DNA from 4 places in the Brevibacillus sp. NPDC058079 genome. Region 1 is predicted to be linked to each of the others. Evidence: riboswitches for the same ligand, from Rfam matches in the RefSeq annotation. Region 1 holds a riboswitch; each other region holds the start of a gene.
What was found. Region 1 has a riboswitch for S-adenosylmethionine ahead of ACFVS2_RS08350 (homoserine dehydrogenase). Riboswitches for the same ligand answer to the same signal wherever they lie in the genome.
Positions count from the first base shown of each region.

Region 1 (4,214 bases):
ACAAGGAGAGAGGCAAGTCGCGCTATTTTCGTCACTTGCGCCTGAGCAAATTGATTATCGGTATGCACTAGGCAAATGGACGGTAAAAGAGGTTTTGGGTCATCTTGTCGATACAGAACGCATCATGAGCTATCGCTTACTGAGAATCGCGAGAGGAGATCAGACACCCCTCGTCGGTTTTGATGAGAATGCTTTTGTCGAACACGGGTGTTTTCAGCTAAGAGACCTCTCTGATTTACTGGAAGAGTATAAGGCTGTTCGGGCTTCCACCATCGCACAGGTCCGCGGAATCTTTCCGGAAGCGTGGTTGCGTACAGGACTTGCCAACGGAAACAAGCTATCTGCAAGGACGTTGGCCTATGTGATTGCTGGACATGAAGCTCACCACACTGCCATTTTGAAAGATCGGTATTTGGGGTAGGTCAGAGCCTCTCCTCTTTTGCCGGCAACAGCTGGACGAATATTTTTCCGGCAAGAGACATTCTTTTTCTGTTCCCCAGTGGATGAAAGGGACAGACTTTCAGAAAACAGTCTGGCACACATTGACCACCTATAGGAGCAAACGGGAGTTTAGCAGGCTGTTCGGGTGACTTGTGGCGAAAGGAATGGTTACTGACCCACGAACAATGTTCGAAAAACAAGGAGGAATAAGGTAAAATCTGAGTGTAGTAGTAAGAAATGACAATTCCATAGGTGGAAACAGGTTCCTTAGGGCGTAACCAATTCGCCACAAGGATAATAGGGAAGCTCGGTGCAAATCCGACACGGTCCCGCCACTGTAAGAGGGGAGTCAGCGTCCAACAAGCCACTGGTCTATCAAAATAGACGGGGAAGGCGACGCTAGACGATGAACCCATAGTCAGGAGACCTGCCTGTTTCGACAACACTGATAGACCTACGGGAGATAGGGAGGTGTTAGAGATGGCTTGCGAAAAACAGCGAGTGGACAAGTACGTCCCTCCTTTTCTGGCATTTTCTAACGATCGTCACGGTCGAGTGGAAAATGCTCTTTTTATTTTGGGCAGGATAAAAGAAGAGGAGGGTGTGCGATGATGCAACTTTTTATTTGCCAATGGTGCGGATATGTCGAGGAAAAAGAGCTGCCTGAGGAATGCCAGGAGGGCGTGTTTCATTGCACTTGCTGTAGTATGGAAGAGGTAGAAAGCCTGTTCACCCACAACTGAGAAAGCCTGGCCAATTCAGATTGCAATCAGAAAAGAAAGAATTTTGTTGACGCTTGCCTTGGAATTTCTTAGAATAAAGCTCAACAGCATAAATGGTTCTTATCCAGAGAGGTGGAGGGTCTGGCCCGATGAAGCCCGGCAACCGTTGCATAATGCGACAAGGTGCCAATTCCTGCGAGACGTTTCGTCTCGAAAGATAAGAAGCGGGTTACTCCATTAGTAGATGAACCTTCTTCTTAGCGAAGAAGGTTTTTTTCAATTTCATATTTTCTTTATCCAGAGAGGTGGAGGGACTGGCCCGATGAAGCCCGGCAACCGTCACGCATATTTTGTGACAAGGTGCCAATTCCTGCAGGACATATACGTCCTGGGAGATAAGGAGGGGGAGCATTATTAGCTGCTAACAAGCCTTCTTCTTATCGAAGATGGCTTTTCTTTTTATCTAAAATTCGGGGTATGGGGTGGTCAGGATGAGTGCAGAAGTGGTACGCGTGGGATTATTGGGATTGGGAACAGTGGGTGGAGGCGTAATCAAAACGATCCGTTCGCAGCAGGAGAAGCTGGCTTCTCGTCTGGGTAAACGAATTGAGATCGTCAAGGCATTGGTGCGTGACTCGGAAAAAGAGCGGGCGGTTCATATCGACCCGGCTTTACTGACAACAGACTTTGAGGATGTATTGAGCAGCAATGTGGATATCGTGGTGGAGGTCATGGGTGGTGTAGAACCTACCTATGACTACGTCCGTGCTTTGATCGAAAAGGGCTGCCATGTGGTAACTGCCAACAAAGAGCTCCTGGCGAAAAAAGGAACGGAGCTAGTCGATTTGGCAAATCAACATCAAGTGCATCTTGCCTATGAAGCGAGTGTGGCAGGGGGCATCCCGATCTTGAGCGTGCTCCGGCAGTTCCTACGCACGAACGATATTCAAGGCGTTCGTGGTATTCTTAACGGAACAACGAACTTCATTTTGACGAAAATGGAGGCAGAGCAGCTCTCCTACCAGGAGGTGCTTAAGCAAGCGCAGGAGCTGGGCTATGCGGAAGCAGACCCTCGTTCGGATGTGGAAGGCTTTGATGCTATGTACAAGTTGTATATCTTGGCACAGCTTGTGTACGGAGAATCGCTGCCTTTAGCAGATGTTGTTCGCAAAGGAATTGCAGATTTGTCAGCAGGTCACATTCGAATTGCGAGCGAGCTCGGGTACCGGATCAAGCTGATCGCGCAGGCCTATCAAGCTGAGAAAGGAATTCGCCTATCTGTTGAACCAACCATGCTTCCGCTGAGCCATCCGTTGGCGCAAATCCACGACGCGTTTAATGCTGTCCAGCTATCCGGCAACATCGTAGGAGACTTGTTGTTTACAGGAAGAGGGGCAGGAGAGCTCCCCACAGCAAGTGCAGTCGTGGAGGATTTGGCCTATTTATTGACACAGCCATTCACACCGCATCCTACTTGGAAAGAAAAAACGGCTGACAAAGCTGGAGTCACGGTGGACTCGGTAGAACACGTCCTATGTTATCTTGAGGGCTCATGTCATACTGCTACGCCAGATCGTGTCCTGCATTTCCTTCAGCACGCAGGAGTCAACGTGCATAAACTAAAAGTCCAATTCGACTTGGGAGGCGTCTTGCGCGCAGGTTTGATCGTGACAGGAATCAGCGAAGAGCACGAGTTCCTATTGAAAAATGATTTTGGCTTAGAAGTGCGCTGCTTCCCTATTATCGAATCTGCGTAAGTAAGAGGAATCATAAGAAGAAAAGCCGTATTTCTAGTTACCTGGAAACACGGCTTCTTTTGTCAGGGGGCAGTCTCCACCGCTTTTGCACGAGGTTGAATACGCCCGTCACTTTGTATGTCGACACTCTCTGAAATGGATTCAATGCGTTTTAGCAGGGTAGCGCCGTTGCTTTCATTCATGGGTACAGCTTGTCCCAATTCTGCGTGAAACGGAAGCATCGTCAGCTCACAATCGCCGCTTTTCGTACAGTTTGCTTGCAGAACCATCGTTTCCCAGGTCTTGGGTTCGTTTGATCGTGTGAAAATGAAATTGCCGAGACTGTACGCAATCCATTTGTCGTTGTATCGTTCAAAACCTTGAAGTACGTGGGGATGACCGCCGACAATCAAATCTGCACCAGCATCGATGTAGGCACGAGACAACTCTTTTTGATGATCGACAGGATAATCAGCGCGTTCCTTGCCCCAGTGTGCAATCACCACGACGAGATCCGCTTGGTTTTTCGCTTCTTGGATCGCTTTTACTGCTAGTGAAGGATCGTAGGAAGCGGCCATACCTGGCTGGGAATGCCCTGCATACCAGCTCGTTTCGGGAATGACCCTGCTGAAGCCGAGAATCGCGATCTTGATGCCGTTCTTTTCTATGAATACAGGTGAATAGGCACGGCTGGCATCCTTACCTGCGCCGACGTATTCAATCCGGTTTTCGTCTAAAGCGTCAAAGGTATCCAGCAATCCCGGCGCTCCTTGATCCATCGAGTGGTTATTGGCGAGATTCACCACATCAATCCCAGCGTTTTTCATGGCAGGAACAGCAAGTGGCGACGACTTGTAGACATAGGCCTTGTTCTGTGCAGCAACACCAGTTTCGGTGATCGGCGTCTCCAAATTGGCAATTGTGATATCATCTTGCAAAAAGAGCGAGCTTACATGCTTGTATGGGTAGTCATAGCTGTTTGCTAGTAAGGTTTTCTCTACATTCCCTGACATCATGATGTCACCGACAAAGGTGAGCTGCACAGAAGTCTTTTGGTTCACGGTATTGTCAGGAGCAGGCTGCGTGTTCGGGTTGGCATGTTCTCCATCCATAACAGTTTGGAATAGGTAGTAGGTTCCGACGACGAAGATGGCCAACACGCTAAATAGGAGCGTGTTCTTTCCAACGCGTGCCCATTTTCTGCGTGAGTGCTTGCGCCGAACTTTTACCCGGCTTGATCTGGTCTCTTTCATTTTTCCCCCTTGTCATTCTATCCTTACATAAATGAATTTTGATATCCTATAAGTAATACGAA
Region 1 is NZ_JBHVSO010000002.1:349,308-353,521, reverse strand. Features, by position in the region: gene ACFVS2_RS08360 (DinB family protein) at 1-421, shown strand, start outside; cobalamin riboswitch at 685-890, shown strand; gene ACFVS2_RS08355 (hypothetical protein) at 1,050-1,184, shown strand; SAM riboswitch class I at 1,281-1,387, shown strand; SAM riboswitch class I at 1,454-1,565, shown strand; gene ACFVS2_RS08350 (homoserine dehydrogenase) at 1,655-2,920, shown strand; gene ACFVS2_RS08345 (CapA family protein) at 2,983-4,152, opposite strand.

Region 2 (4,214 bases), on a different contig from region 1:
TTTACAGAAAAGGAAACCCCTCTTACTGCCTGCACCTCTCCGCCGTACGTGCGAAAGGAGACGCGCAGCTGATCTACTTCCAACAATGGCTTCACGATGTACTCCCCCTCATTTCCTAATCCGCGGGTCCAGTGCGTCCTGCAAACCATCCCCGAGCGCGTTGCACGCGAACATGGTAAGGGAAATCATGAATCCCGGAAAAAACAGCCGCCACCACTGTCCGCTCAGCATAACCGCTAGCGCGTCGTTGGCCATGGTTCCCCAGCTGGCGGTTGGCGCTTGCACACCCAGCCCAAGAAAGCTGAGAAACGATTCGGCAAAAATCGCATGCGGTATCGTAAAGGTCAGGTTGACGATGATGACGCCGATCGTATTTGGCAGCAGATGTTTGATGATAATTTTGGCATGAGAGGTACCCAACTTTTCTGCAGCCAGCACAAACTCCTGACGCTTGATCTGCATGATTTGTCCTCTGACCAGGCGGGCCATTCCGACCCAACCAGTTAGTGAAAGGGCAATAATAATCGTTGTGAGACCAGGCTCCAGAACCACCATCAGTAGAATTACCACCAGCAGATACGGAATGCTGTACAGAATTTCAGCCAATCGCATCAGGATGTTGTCCACACGGTCGCCCAGCTTGTTCCTCCCTGCCATGTAACCGGAAATCCCGCCGACGCATACACCGATCACTAGGTCGATAGCAGCTGCCGCCACACCAATAAACAAAGAGATTTGACCGCCTACCCAGGTACGTGCCCACATGTCCCGACCCAAGTCATCTGTTCCAAACCAATGCTCGCCCGACAACGGCAGATTACCCTTCGTCAATGACTGTTCATGCGGGCTGTGGGGAACGAGAATCGGACCGATGATCGAGAGGGTTACCACTGCCATGAGCAGGAAGAACCCAAGCATTGCCAGCTTGTTGCGGCATACCCGCTGCAATACCTCCTGCCAATACCCAAGACTGGGACGTTCCCGAATTTCTTCGGATAGCCTGTTTCGGTCTACTGGTCGAAACAGGCTATCCAGTTGTGTTGCCTGATTGGCCATAACGCTACTTCCCTCCACTCGTCAATCTGATGCGCGGGTCAATCACCCGATACAGTAGGTCGATGATGTACAAAGTAAAAATGAGCACAAAGCTGTAAAACACTGTCGTTCCCAAAATAACGGGATAATCGCGGTTAAAAATACTTTCCACGAAGTATTTGCCGAGCCCGGGAATGGCGAAAATCTTTTCCACCACAAAGGTTCCCGTCATCAGGTTGGCAAACAGCGGACCGATAAAGGTAAGAACCGGCAGGATGGCATTGCGCATCCCGTGTCTAACGACAATAGAAAAGGTGCCAAGCCCTTTCGCCTCCGCCGTGCTTATGTATTCCTGTTGCCAAACCTCAAGCATGCTGGCTCGTACGAAACGGGCGATAATGGCGAGCGGACCGATAGCGAGCGCAAGCGTTGGAAGTATCGAATGCTCCCAGCTCCCCCACGCAGCAACGGGAAGAAGCTCCCATTTGACCGCCATGTACTTGATCAAAAGTGGCGCCAGAATAAAACTGGGGACGGAGATCCCAATGATGGCTGCAAACATAGACAAGAAATCCAAGGTTCGATTGTGATAGAGTGCCGCTACGATTCCCAGTGTGATTCCACCTGCCAGTGCGACAATAAAGGACTGGAGTCCCAGAACAGCCGATGCGGGGAATCCCTCTGCAATCAGCGTGTTCACATCCCTCGTCTTGGACTGGATAGAGGGCCCCAAGTCAAATTGCAGCAATCCTTTCAGATAGAGCAGGTACTGTACCGTGATTGGCTGATCCAGGTTGTACTCCGCCCGCATGTTCTTTACCACTTCTTCTGGAAGCATTTTGGCGTCAGACGCGAACGGGTCACCCGGAATCAGGTGCATGGTCACAAACGTTACCGTGACAATAATCCAAAGGGTAACGATCATGAGAAAGCCACGCTTGACCGCATAATGAAGCACGTTGTTTCCTCCTTCACATAATACAAAGTAAAAAGATATGAATACTATGAATTATAAATATAGAAAACCCCTCTCCGAAAAGAAGAGGGGCAATTACACGGTTCCCACCTTCTCATCTCGCAGAATAACTCCGCAGGAATTGGCACCGTAAGGTCAATCAGACCAAGGTTGCCGGGTTTCATCGGGCCAGTCCCTCCACCACTCTAGATAAGAATGTTCTATGAAATTTAATTTCATCGTAAAATTCTTTTTTATCTTATCATTTTACTCGGATATGTCAATCCTGTTCCATAACAATTGATTTTTCTTTATTTTATTTATGAAAAAAGTAAATCTTCACACACGTATGAATATGAGGATATCAGCCCAGATCTTAATCGTGGTGGCTAGGATCAACAAGGCCAGAATGGTTTGGAGAACCCGTGTATCCAAACGTTTGCTGACCTTCGTACCGAGCGGCGCTGCCATGATACTGGCGATTACCATGATCACGGATGGCCACAGTAATATGTCGCCCGCCATCCATTTCCCTGCAGTCGAACCGATGGAAGAAAGAAAGGTAATGGCAAGAGATGAAGCAATCGTAACTCTTGTCGGGATCTTGAGAATGATCAACATGATGGGAACCAAAATAAAAGCGCCAGCTGCCCCGACAATTCCGGAAGCGCCTCCGACAATCAAAGCGGATAATACGGCTGTTGGTTTATGAAAGATAACCTCGTACTGTTCACGTTCGTCCATTCGCTTTTTTGGCAGGAACATCAAGATTACAGCAATAGTGGCCAGGATGGCGTAAACGATATTGATGGCTTCTGCCGAGAGATATTTTCCTCCATACCCTCCAAGCAAGCTTCCTACGATAATGGCACTTCCCATGTACCGAACGAGCTGGTAATGAATAAGCTTATCTTTTCGCAGAGTCCAAACAGCAGCTAGGGTGGCAAAAAATACTTGGATTGCACTTATTCCGGATACTTCGTGAGCTGTGTAAGCAACGAATCCAAGGGCGGGCGGAATGTACAGAAGCATCGGATACTTGATGATGGAGCCCCCGATTCCGACGAGACCAGAAATAAATGATCCCGCGAAACCGATAACAAACAGTGTGATCACAAGGTCGATAGTCATACGCTCACCCTTTGCAACACCTCGATTCGTTTTACCCTCGTTCTACGACTGCCAAGCCGTCTTTTTGCCATTTCAAGATTCCGCCGCTCAAATTCATGACATCCTTGAATCCATTTGCCTGAAGAATGCTTGCGCCAATAGCGGATCGGGCACCGGAACGGCACTGTACGAGAAGAGGCTTATCGTGAGGAATCTCATCCAGCCGCATGGCGAGCGTACCGAGCATGATGTGCTGTGCATCCGGAATGTGTCCTTCCTTCCACTCAGTCAGATTACGTACATCTACTACGTGAACCTCTCCCTTTCCCACCCGTTCTGCAATCTCCAACGGTGTTACCTCTTCGATTGTCTCGAGCGAAGACACTTCACTTTCCATCAGCTTGCCGCTGTCGATAAAGCCTGTAACATGATCAATCCCTACGGAATGTAAGGCTAGCAAAATCTCGTCCAGCTGATCTGGTGTGGCCAGAATATGTACCGGACGATTGTAATCAACGATCCAGCCCGCCCAGTTGGCGAATGACTTGTTAAAAGGAATGTGAAGTGTTCCCTCCAGATGCCCCTTCGCAAAATTCTGGAAAGGACGCGTATCGATAATCTGTCCGTTTTCCAGCGATTCCTTTACCTGTTCAAACGAGTTGAACTCTTGAACAACAGGGAGTTCGTTGAGCAAGGCAGGACCTTCCTTATTCACTCGTTTCATCACTGCAAAATACGTTGGTGGCTCTGGTTGTCCATCCAGGAGTGCCTTGACGAATTCCTCTTCACTGGAGTGTGCCATCGCCCAGTTAAAGAGCTTTTCATAACCGACGGTAGAAGACGGCACGGCCCCCAGTGCTTTGCCGCAAGCACTTCCTGCGCCATGAGCTGGCCATACCTGCATATAATCCGGCAGTTGCTTGAATTTTTGGAGGGACTGGAACATGGCTCTTGCACCTGACTCGGACGTACCCTTCATTCCCGCTGCTTTTTCGAGCAAGTCCGGTCTGCCGATATCGCCGACAAAGACAAAATCTCCCGTAAAGATCCCGATGGGGCGATCTGCATTCCCTCCGAGGTCTGTCAAAAGGAAGGAGATGCTTTCGGGTGTATG
Region 2 is NZ_JBHVSO010000001.1:880,934-885,147, reverse strand. Features, by position in the region: gene ACFVS2_RS04210 (ABC transporter ATP-binding protein) at 1-95, opposite strand, end outside; gene ACFVS2_RS04205 (ABC transporter permease) at 109-1,056, opposite strand; gene ACFVS2_RS04200 (ABC transporter permease) at 1,061-1,993, opposite strand; SAM riboswitch class I at 2,103-2,207, opposite strand; gene ACFVS2_RS04195 (sulfite exporter TauE/SafE family protein) at 2,330-3,121, opposite strand; gene ACFVS2_RS04190 (MBL fold metallo-hydrolase) at 3,153-4,214, opposite strand, start outside.
Region 2: linked by a shared signal. The riboswitch ahead of ACFVS2_RS04200 (ABC transporter permease) and the one ahead of ACFVS2_RS08350 (homoserine dehydrogenase) in region 1 are both predicted to bind S-adenosylmethionine.

Region 3 (4,214 bases), on a different contig from region 1:
TGCCACGATCAGCTGGTTGCCGTTGAACAGGCGACCGACCTCTTCCATCCCAGTCATCAACGGACCGTTGATGATCTCGAGCGGTACGTATTTATCCAGAGCCAGCTTCAAGTCTTCCACTAGACCATCCTTGGAGCCTTCGACTACATAACGGGCCAAGCGTTCTTCGAGCGTTAGCGAGGAGACTTCCACACTGACTTCCTTTTTCTTTTGGCGATAAAATTCGGTGAAGGCCGCCAATGTCTCATCATTTGTCTCGAATAGAAGAGCTTCTGCCAGCTTTCTCTCGTCTTCTGGAATCGAAGCGTAGCGCTCCAGCTTTTCCGTGTTGACGATGGCGTAATCAAGCCCTGCGAGAGTGGTGTGGTACAAGAAGACCGCATTCAGCACTTCCCGACCTGCAGCAGGCAAGCCGAAGGAAACGTTACTGACACCCAGGATTGTCTTGCAAGCAGGCATTGCTTGTTTGATCAAACGAATTCCTTCTACGGTTTCCAATGCAGAGCCGATGTATTGTTCATCCCCCGTCCCTACTGGAAAGACGAGTGGATCGAAAATAATATCCTGTGGCTTTATTCCATACTGGTTGACAAGAATGTCGTACGAGCGTTGCGCGACCTCCAGCTTCTTTTCGCGAGTGATAGCCATACCCGCTTCCTCAATCGTTCCAACGACAACGGAGGCACCGAACTTGTGAATAAGCGGAACGACTTCCTCAAATCGCTCCAACCCGTCTTCCAGGTTGATCGAGTTGAGAATGGCCTTCCCTTGCGAGTAGCGAAGTCCCAGCTCCATAACCTTGGCATCTGTCGAGTCGATCATGAGGGGCGCTTTTACTTTTTTCACGATGAACTGTAGGAATTTTTCCATATCTTCGTATTCATCACGGTCGGGATCAGCCAAGCATATATCGATGACATGTGCGCCGCGCTTTACTTGTGCCCGGGCAATATCAGATGCTTCTTCATAGTGACCAGCTGCAATCATTTCACGGAATTTTTTGGAACCGATGACATTGGTCCTCTCCCCTACTAGCAGGGGACGATTGTCATCTTCGACGTAAACGACCTCGATCCCGGAGACCGCGCTCAGCGGTTCTACAGCTGCACTGCGAGGCTTGCAGTCTTTCAATGCTTCTGCCATCGCTTGAATATGGTCAGGCGTTGTTCCGCAGCAACCGCCAGCGACGTTTATCCAGCCTTGTTCAGCGAACGCCAGCATTTTCGAGGCAAGTCCTTGTGGCGTTTCATGGTAATGACCGTTCTCATCTGGCAAGCCTGCGTTCGGATAACAGCTGACCGCACATTGGGCAATTCCCGACAATGTCCGCAGATGATCACGCATGAACTCTGGTCCTGTCGCACAGTTCAGACCAATAGAGACTGGCTTTATATGTTCCAAGGAGATGTAAAACGCCTCGATGTTTTGGCCAGCAAGCGTCGTGCCCATCGGCTCAATCGTACCTGACAGCATCACCGGGATCTCCTGTCCAAGCTCTTCAAAAGCTTTGCGAATCCCAATTCCACCGGCCTTAACGTTCAACGTATCTTGCGAGGTTTCCAAAAGAAGAACATCGGAGCCACCGAGAATCAGACCTTTTGCCTGACGATAATACGCCTCGACCAGTTCTTCAAAAGTGACACCGCCTGTCAACGAAAGGGTTTTGGTCGTAGGTCCCATTGCACCTGCTACAAAACGCGGCCACTCCTCCGTGGAATAGGCATCCACCGCTTCTCTGGCCAAGCGTGCTGCCGCTATATTGATCTCAAGGTCTTTCTCTGGCACATCGTACTCGGCTAAAACGATGGAAGCAGCACCAAACGTATTTGTTTCGACGATGTCTGCTCCCGCCTCTAAATATTTCTCATGAATGGAACGGATCACATCTGGTCTGGTCAGGTTCAAGAGTTCATTACAGCCATCATAGGCTTCACCGCCGAAATCATCAGCAGTCAGGTTCGCCTGTTGAAGCATGGTGCCCATTGCACCGTCCAGAATCAGAATTTTCCGGGAAAGCTGTTCGCGAAAAGTTGGTTTCATTGACGTGCCCCTTTTCTCCCTTGCATCGGCTTATTCTCTGTCATTAGGTAAATAAAATCAAAAAATCCTCTTCTTTGAAAGAAGAGGATTTGTCAGCAGATACGAAAACGCCTGAGACATCCTCTTATCTTTCAAAGCACGTAGCTTTGCTGGAATTGGCACCGGATTTTTACCGGTTGCCGAGGCTTCATCAGGCCAGTCCCTCTGCCTCTCTGGATAAGAGTCGTACACTTGTCATTTAGTTGTATTGTGAAATGTCTTGAATGTTTGCAAGTATCTTAACACCCCCTTTGTCTCCCCGTCAATTGTGAATTGTCTATTTTTTACTAAGCCTCTTCTCTTACGCGCCCATTTTTGCCTAAGCTGGGCATCCGCCCAGTCCAATATCGGCATTCGTGTATAGACTGGAGTATAACGGAAAGGAGGGGAAACAAAGATGAGTACATCTTTCTGCGGGAACGGATTCTTCGGTGACTGCTTCGCAATCGTGCTCGTGCTGTTTATCCTGTTGGTTATTATCGGGTGCTCGTGTGACGACTGTTAGATAAGTGTTTAAGAAAGGCTATCCCAAAAGCCATCAGGAATGGCTGCGGGATAGCCTTTTTTTCGTTTTAGTCGGCGATGATCTTGCCTGTCACGGCATCAAGGGCCATAAATTTGTTCGCAAGCTTTTCCTCACTCCACGGCACATACGCCAGCTTCGGTTGAGGTAATTTTTGCCCATCCACATCTTTCATCAAATAGACCAGCTTCAAAGGCATGACGCGTAAATACTCCTCAACAGCCTTGTCTTTCGAGATGATCTTGTCGGATGCTGGAAGCTCCACCAACTCGTGCGTCTCTCTGTAGTTATCAAACTTTGTCACTTTGCCCGTAGACGGATCGACCGTTACCGAATAAGCCGCTTTTTGCTCGCGATCCTGTACAGGAATGCCATCCTTGCTCAGGAAAAATCTGAATTCCCATTCGCCCGATGACACAGGACTCGCTTCGCCTGGCTGTATAACTTGTGCCAATTGTACTTCTTTTACACCTGGATCGACGTATTTATGCAGAAAGGCGAATGCAGCCTCTTCCGCTTGCTGGCGTTTGACTGTCACTGCAGCATTGGAACGCGGTGTTCCCAGCCCGACGACACTGCCTGTTTCTGCGATAACTTCTACGCCGATATACTTGTCATTTTTATCATACCAGACGTATTCCTTGCGTCCATCGCGCTCACGTTCACTCTCTCTGTAGGTCAAGCCTTCTACCTGTACGCCGAACTCTGCTTGCAGCAGTGCTTTTGCCTCATCCTTGGAGCGAACCTTGACGTATTCTTTCGGAGATTCGATTGGATGTGCTTTCTTCGTATTCAACTGATCATAGGCAAGCCCGTTATCTCCCGTTCCATACACAATCTTGCCACTGGTCGCGTCGATATGCCACTCCGTACCATCTTCACGTCCTCGTTGCATGAAGGAAACAGCTGGCGTGTACTCCAGAATAGGCTGCCACTTCTCTCCTTGTTTTGATTCTGGCCGTATTCTCGGATTCTGCACGTATCGAAGCTTCATATGCTCACTCAGCTCTTTGATGGCTACCTCTTCTGACACAGCAGTCGATACATCTGGATATCGTGACGGCTCGAATGATACGGGCTCCTTCCTGAAATATTGGACATGGCCAGAGTCAGTTGTTACTATGCTTATTTCATCAGACAACACTGGCAGCCCGTTATAGTATCGCAAGTACAATCCTGGATTGTTGGCGTCCAACAACCGATAGTTCTCGCTATCAGCCCCGAGCAGTTTGTTCAGAAACTGTCGCTCTTGCTCCAAGGCTTTTGCTCCTTCTGCTTCTTTCCGGCTCGCTGCTTCCTTTTCATCCCTATACAGAAGCATATACGATTCCAGTGCTTGACCATTTCCATAGATCGCAAGAGAAACCTGATGCCCCTCCTTGTTCATTTTCCCCAAGATTACTAACATGCCATCGTGGTTCTTCTCTTTATCCAACAGAAGAAGGGAGGGGTTCAAATCGGGCACGGCATCTGTCAGCTTGGTGAAAAAGGCTTGTTCACTCTTGTTCAATCGCCCGAAAAATGTGACTTGCTCATGCTGGTCAATTCCAACTGACAATACGTCGAACGGAACTCGCTGGCCGTTTTCCATACGTTGATAATTCACGCTCAT
Region 3 is NZ_JBHVSO010000001.1:141,334-145,547, reverse strand. Features, by position in the region: gene metH (methionine synthase) at 1-2,040, opposite strand, end outside; SAM riboswitch class I at 2,162-2,263, opposite strand; gene ACFVS2_RS00745 (YjcZ family sporulation protein) at 2,477-2,584, shown strand; gene ACFVS2_RS00740 (YcdB/YcdC domain-containing protein) at 2,652-4,214, opposite strand, start outside.
Region 3: linked by a shared signal. The riboswitch ahead of metH (methionine synthase) and the one ahead of ACFVS2_RS08350 (homoserine dehydrogenase) in region 1 are both predicted to bind S-adenosylmethionine.

Region 4 (4,214 bases), on a different contig from region 1:
AAGTCATGCTTTGCATAGGAATCGCCCGTCCATACCTCCGTAATTTCTCCTGAAGAGAGCTTTAGTGGTACGGCTTCGCTTTCTTTTAACACGGCGCCACTTTTGTTTTGCAATCGCAGTTTCAAGTCGATCTCCAACGGCTGATCCGACTGATTCCGTACCAGGATCAGACTAGTATACGGATACCCAGCACAATTTTTGGTACAGTCTTGTCTGCTGTATACGATGGCGAGATCAATCGGCTTCTCATTGTCCATCTTCGCCGCTTTCCACTGGTCTTTTGCTTTTTGTACGACGGTGACGTACTCCGCCTTTTTCAAAAAGGGCCCCATGCCTAAAAAAGCAGCAGCAAAAAAGCTAAACAAACCAAAAGCTGTGCATAGAAAAACGAGGTTCATTTTCCAAAACTGTTTTCTCATCATGATCAAAAAAACAATATACATGAGGATACAAACAAACACCAACAGGATACAAAAGTATAAAAATACCTCCAAGTCGGACTCCGTGGGTAACACCGGAATGCCATACTTCATTTGCCAATATACATTCGCAGCGAAGCAGCCTCCGTAAATCAATACGGCAGAAGCAATCGTGAGCCCCCATTTTTTCCAGAAAGGAGGCTTTTGAAAAATGGCTGCAAGAACCCCCACCAAAATAGGAAGGCCAAATAAGGGAATGAGCAAGTAATGCATCGAAAACCTCCCGCATTTCATTGTCATTATTTTCTACGAATGATATTCCGAAAAGTCTTCAAAATACATGGCAAACCATTTCGAAAAGGAGAGGGATACGCAAGTGCAAGCCGCTCGTCGCCTATTTTGTTATCGGAACATGATGCCCCTACTCTCCACTGTACTTTTCCTGTTCCTCTTTCAGCCGTTCCCTACCTATGCCCAGCCTCCCTATGCAAAATGGGGCAGGCTCGCGATGCAGGAGACGATGAAGCGATATCCAAACGCTCAAATTGTGGACTACCTTCATGTCGGACGAAAACAAAAAACGCCCACCACGTCAGAAGAGACGTTTAAGCTCTTGCTTCAAGAAGGCAATCGCAGGTGGGCGTTACTCATTCATATTGAATTCGTGAATCAGACAGAAGATGTCGTAAACATCTCCTATGAGGAGACTCGCTAGTCAGCGAGCTGTTCCATCTCTTTCATCATGACTTCCATGTCCATGTCAGCTGCCATCCCGTACGCGCGGCGCATGTTTCCATCTCCATCCACAAGGAACATGCGAGCCGTATGAGCATAAGAACCATCTGGCTGCTTCATGACCATCAGACCAAAATCCTTCGTCACTTTCTCTACAGCCTGAGCGTCCCCTCGCAGGAACTTCCAGCTACTCTGATCTGCCTTGAACTTGGCTGCGTACTCCTGCAAGACTTCCGGCGTATCGTTATCAGGGTCAAAGGAAATGGAGATAAACTCTACTTTGTCTCCGAACAGTCCCTTTTCCTTCAACTGATCTTGCAGCTTGGCCATGTTGTACGTAGTCGCCGGACAAATATCCGGGCACTTGGTAAACATAAACTCCACCAGTCGTACTTTGCCAGCACTTTCATTAAATGTATAGGTTGTTCCGTCACTGTTGTCTAAGGTGAAGTCCGCGATGGGCTTCAACACTTCGATCTTCTCTTCTGTCATATACTTATAACCAAATACTCCGACGATAGCCAAAAGGATAATACCAGCTAACACAGGAAACCAATGTTTTTTCATCGCAGATTCCTGCTGCAATTGTGTTCCTTCACTCACGGGTTGCTTCCTCCCTGCTTGTCCCATGCGAGATGCCTCCTGATTACACACGGGAGGCATTCACACTGTTTCTATACCTTCTTACTGTTCCACTTCACCTGGCCATGCGAGCATGCCGCCAACCATATTCGCCACGTCATACCCTTGTGCACTCAAATACTCTGTAGCTGTATTGCTTCTGGCACCACTGCGGCAAACCATCACAATCGGAATGTTCTTATCCAGCTCATCGATACGGTGCGGCAAAAAGCCGAGTGGGATCAGCTTAGCCTCTTTAATGTGACCTGCATTCCACTCATCTACTTCACGTACATCAATGACTTGCAGTTCCTCTTTGGCTTCCAGCTTTTCCAACAGCTCTTGTGGTGTCATTTCCTTTACTCCATGGCTCATCGCTATTTATCCTCCTATATGTACGATCAGATCAGTTGTAACCACCTCCATGATATCACACGCTTTTTTACTTTTCTAACGCGAAGAGCACTTGGCTTCACCATACATCCATGCTCCCTATTTTCTACCATTATCTCCTATTTGGCTGCGACAGTAGCCACACGGGATGTGAACAGCTTGAGGCAAAAGCGTTACAAATTAATGGCATGAGTGAATCTATATATACATAAAAACCTCCCTGATAACTTCCTATTATGCGTTGACAGCGAGGGGATATTTTCATACAATTACGACAACAACTTTTCTCATCAAGAGCGGTGGAGGGACAGGCCCTACGAAACCCGGCAACCAGCAGACTAGCTGCATGGTGCCAATTCCTGCAGAATCCAGTGATTCTGAGAGATGAACACAAGCCCGTGCATGATCGGAGCCTTCTTCTTCTCAGGAGAATGCTCCGTTTTTTATTAGCCGATTTCCCATAGTAAAAGGAGAGATGGACATGTCCGATCAACAACAATGGAAGCCAGAAACACTTGCGGTACACGGTGGACAGGAGGTTGACCCTGTAACAGGCTCACGTGCTGTTCCGATCTATCAGACGACCTCCTACGTTTTCCGTGATACGGAGCATGCTGCCAACCTGTTTGGCTTAAAAGAGTTTGGGAACATCTATACACGCATCATGAATCCGACACAGGATGTGTTTGAGAAGCGTGTTGCCCTGCTCGAAGGTGGTGTAGGCGCACTCGCGACCGCATCCGGGCAAGCTGCCATTACATTCGCCATTTTAAATATTGCGCATGCAGGAGACGAGATCGTCGCTTCCAGCAGCCTCTACGGTGGTACCTACAACCTGTTCGCCCACACTCTTCCCCGCCTCGGTATCAAGGTTCATTTTGCTGATCAATCCAATCCGGAAAATTTCCGTGCCTATATCAATGAAAAAACAAAAGCCGTGTTCTGCGAGACGATCGGCAACCCGCGCATTGATGTCGCTGATATCGAGGCGATCGCCAATATTGCCCACGAAAATGGCGTGCCTTTGATCGTGGACAACACCTTCGCGACTCCGATTTTGTGCCGTCCTTTTGAGCACGGGGCCGATATTGTCGTGCATTCCACCACCAAATTCATCGGCGGCCACGGAACAGCAATTGGCGGTATCATCGTAGACTCCGGAAAATTCGACTGGAACAACGGAAAATTCCCAGGTCTGACTACACCTGACCCAAGCTACCATGGTGTCGTCTATACAGAGGCAGTCGGTCCACTCGCCTATATTATCAAGGCGCGCGTCCAGCTCCAGCGCGATATCGGAGCGGCTGTCGCCCCAATCAACTCCTTCTTGTTCCTGCAAGGATTAGAAACACTGCATCTGCGCATCGAGCGGCATAGCCAGAACGCCTTGGCAGTAGCTCAATTCCTCACCAATCACTCTGCCGTAGAGTGGGTGAGCTATCCAGGGCTGGAGTCAGACTCCCAGCATGAATTGGCACAAAAATATTTGCCAAAAGGTGCTGGCGCGATCCTGACCTTTGGAATTCGCGGTGGCATTGAGGCAGGAAAAACATTGATCGAATCAGTGAAGCTGTTCTCCCATCTCGCAAATGTCGGGGACTCCAAGTCACTCATCATTCATCCAGCTAGCACAACACATCAGCAAATGACAGAAGAAGAGCAGGCAGCAGCCGGAGTGACTCCGGGACTCATTCGCCTCTCCGTCGGCACAGAATCAATCGACGATATCATCTCTGATCTGGAGCAAGCCTTGCAGCGTGCGTTGCAATTATCTACGGTAGGTTAACCATACCTTTACAAGGAAAGAAGAATCACGTGATCTCTTTGGATAGAGGTTTGTGATTCTTCTTTTACTTTTTTATTTTCGTTCGAAAATAATTGAACTTTTCATTCGATGTTTTTATAATACTATCATTCAAGAAAATTTTGGGAGAGTGGATAGACGTGAAAGTTTTAAATATCGGAAGTGAACGGACAACATATCGCGTGGAGATCTCGTATTCTCCTTTATTCGAAGCAGCCTTGGGAATCGCTGCCGCTACCTAC
Region 4 is NZ_JBHVSO010000013.1:27,499-31,712, forward strand. Features, by position in the region: gene ACFVS2_RS28430 (hypothetical protein) at 1-692, opposite strand, end outside; gene ACFVS2_RS28435 (YqzG/YhdC family protein) at 796-1,134, shown strand; gene ACFVS2_RS28440 (SCO family protein) at 1,131-1,757, opposite strand; gene ACFVS2_RS28445 (rhodanese-like domain-containing protein) at 1,839-2,150, opposite strand; SAM riboswitch class I at 2,453-2,559, shown strand; gene ACFVS2_RS28450 (homocysteine synthase) at 2,650-3,954, shown strand; gene ACFVS2_RS28455 (ArsR/SmtB family transcription factor) at 4,113-4,214, shown strand, end outside.
Region 4: linked by a shared signal. The riboswitch ahead of ACFVS2_RS28450 (homocysteine synthase) and the one ahead of ACFVS2_RS08350 (homoserine dehydrogenase) in region 1 are both predicted to bind S-adenosylmethionine.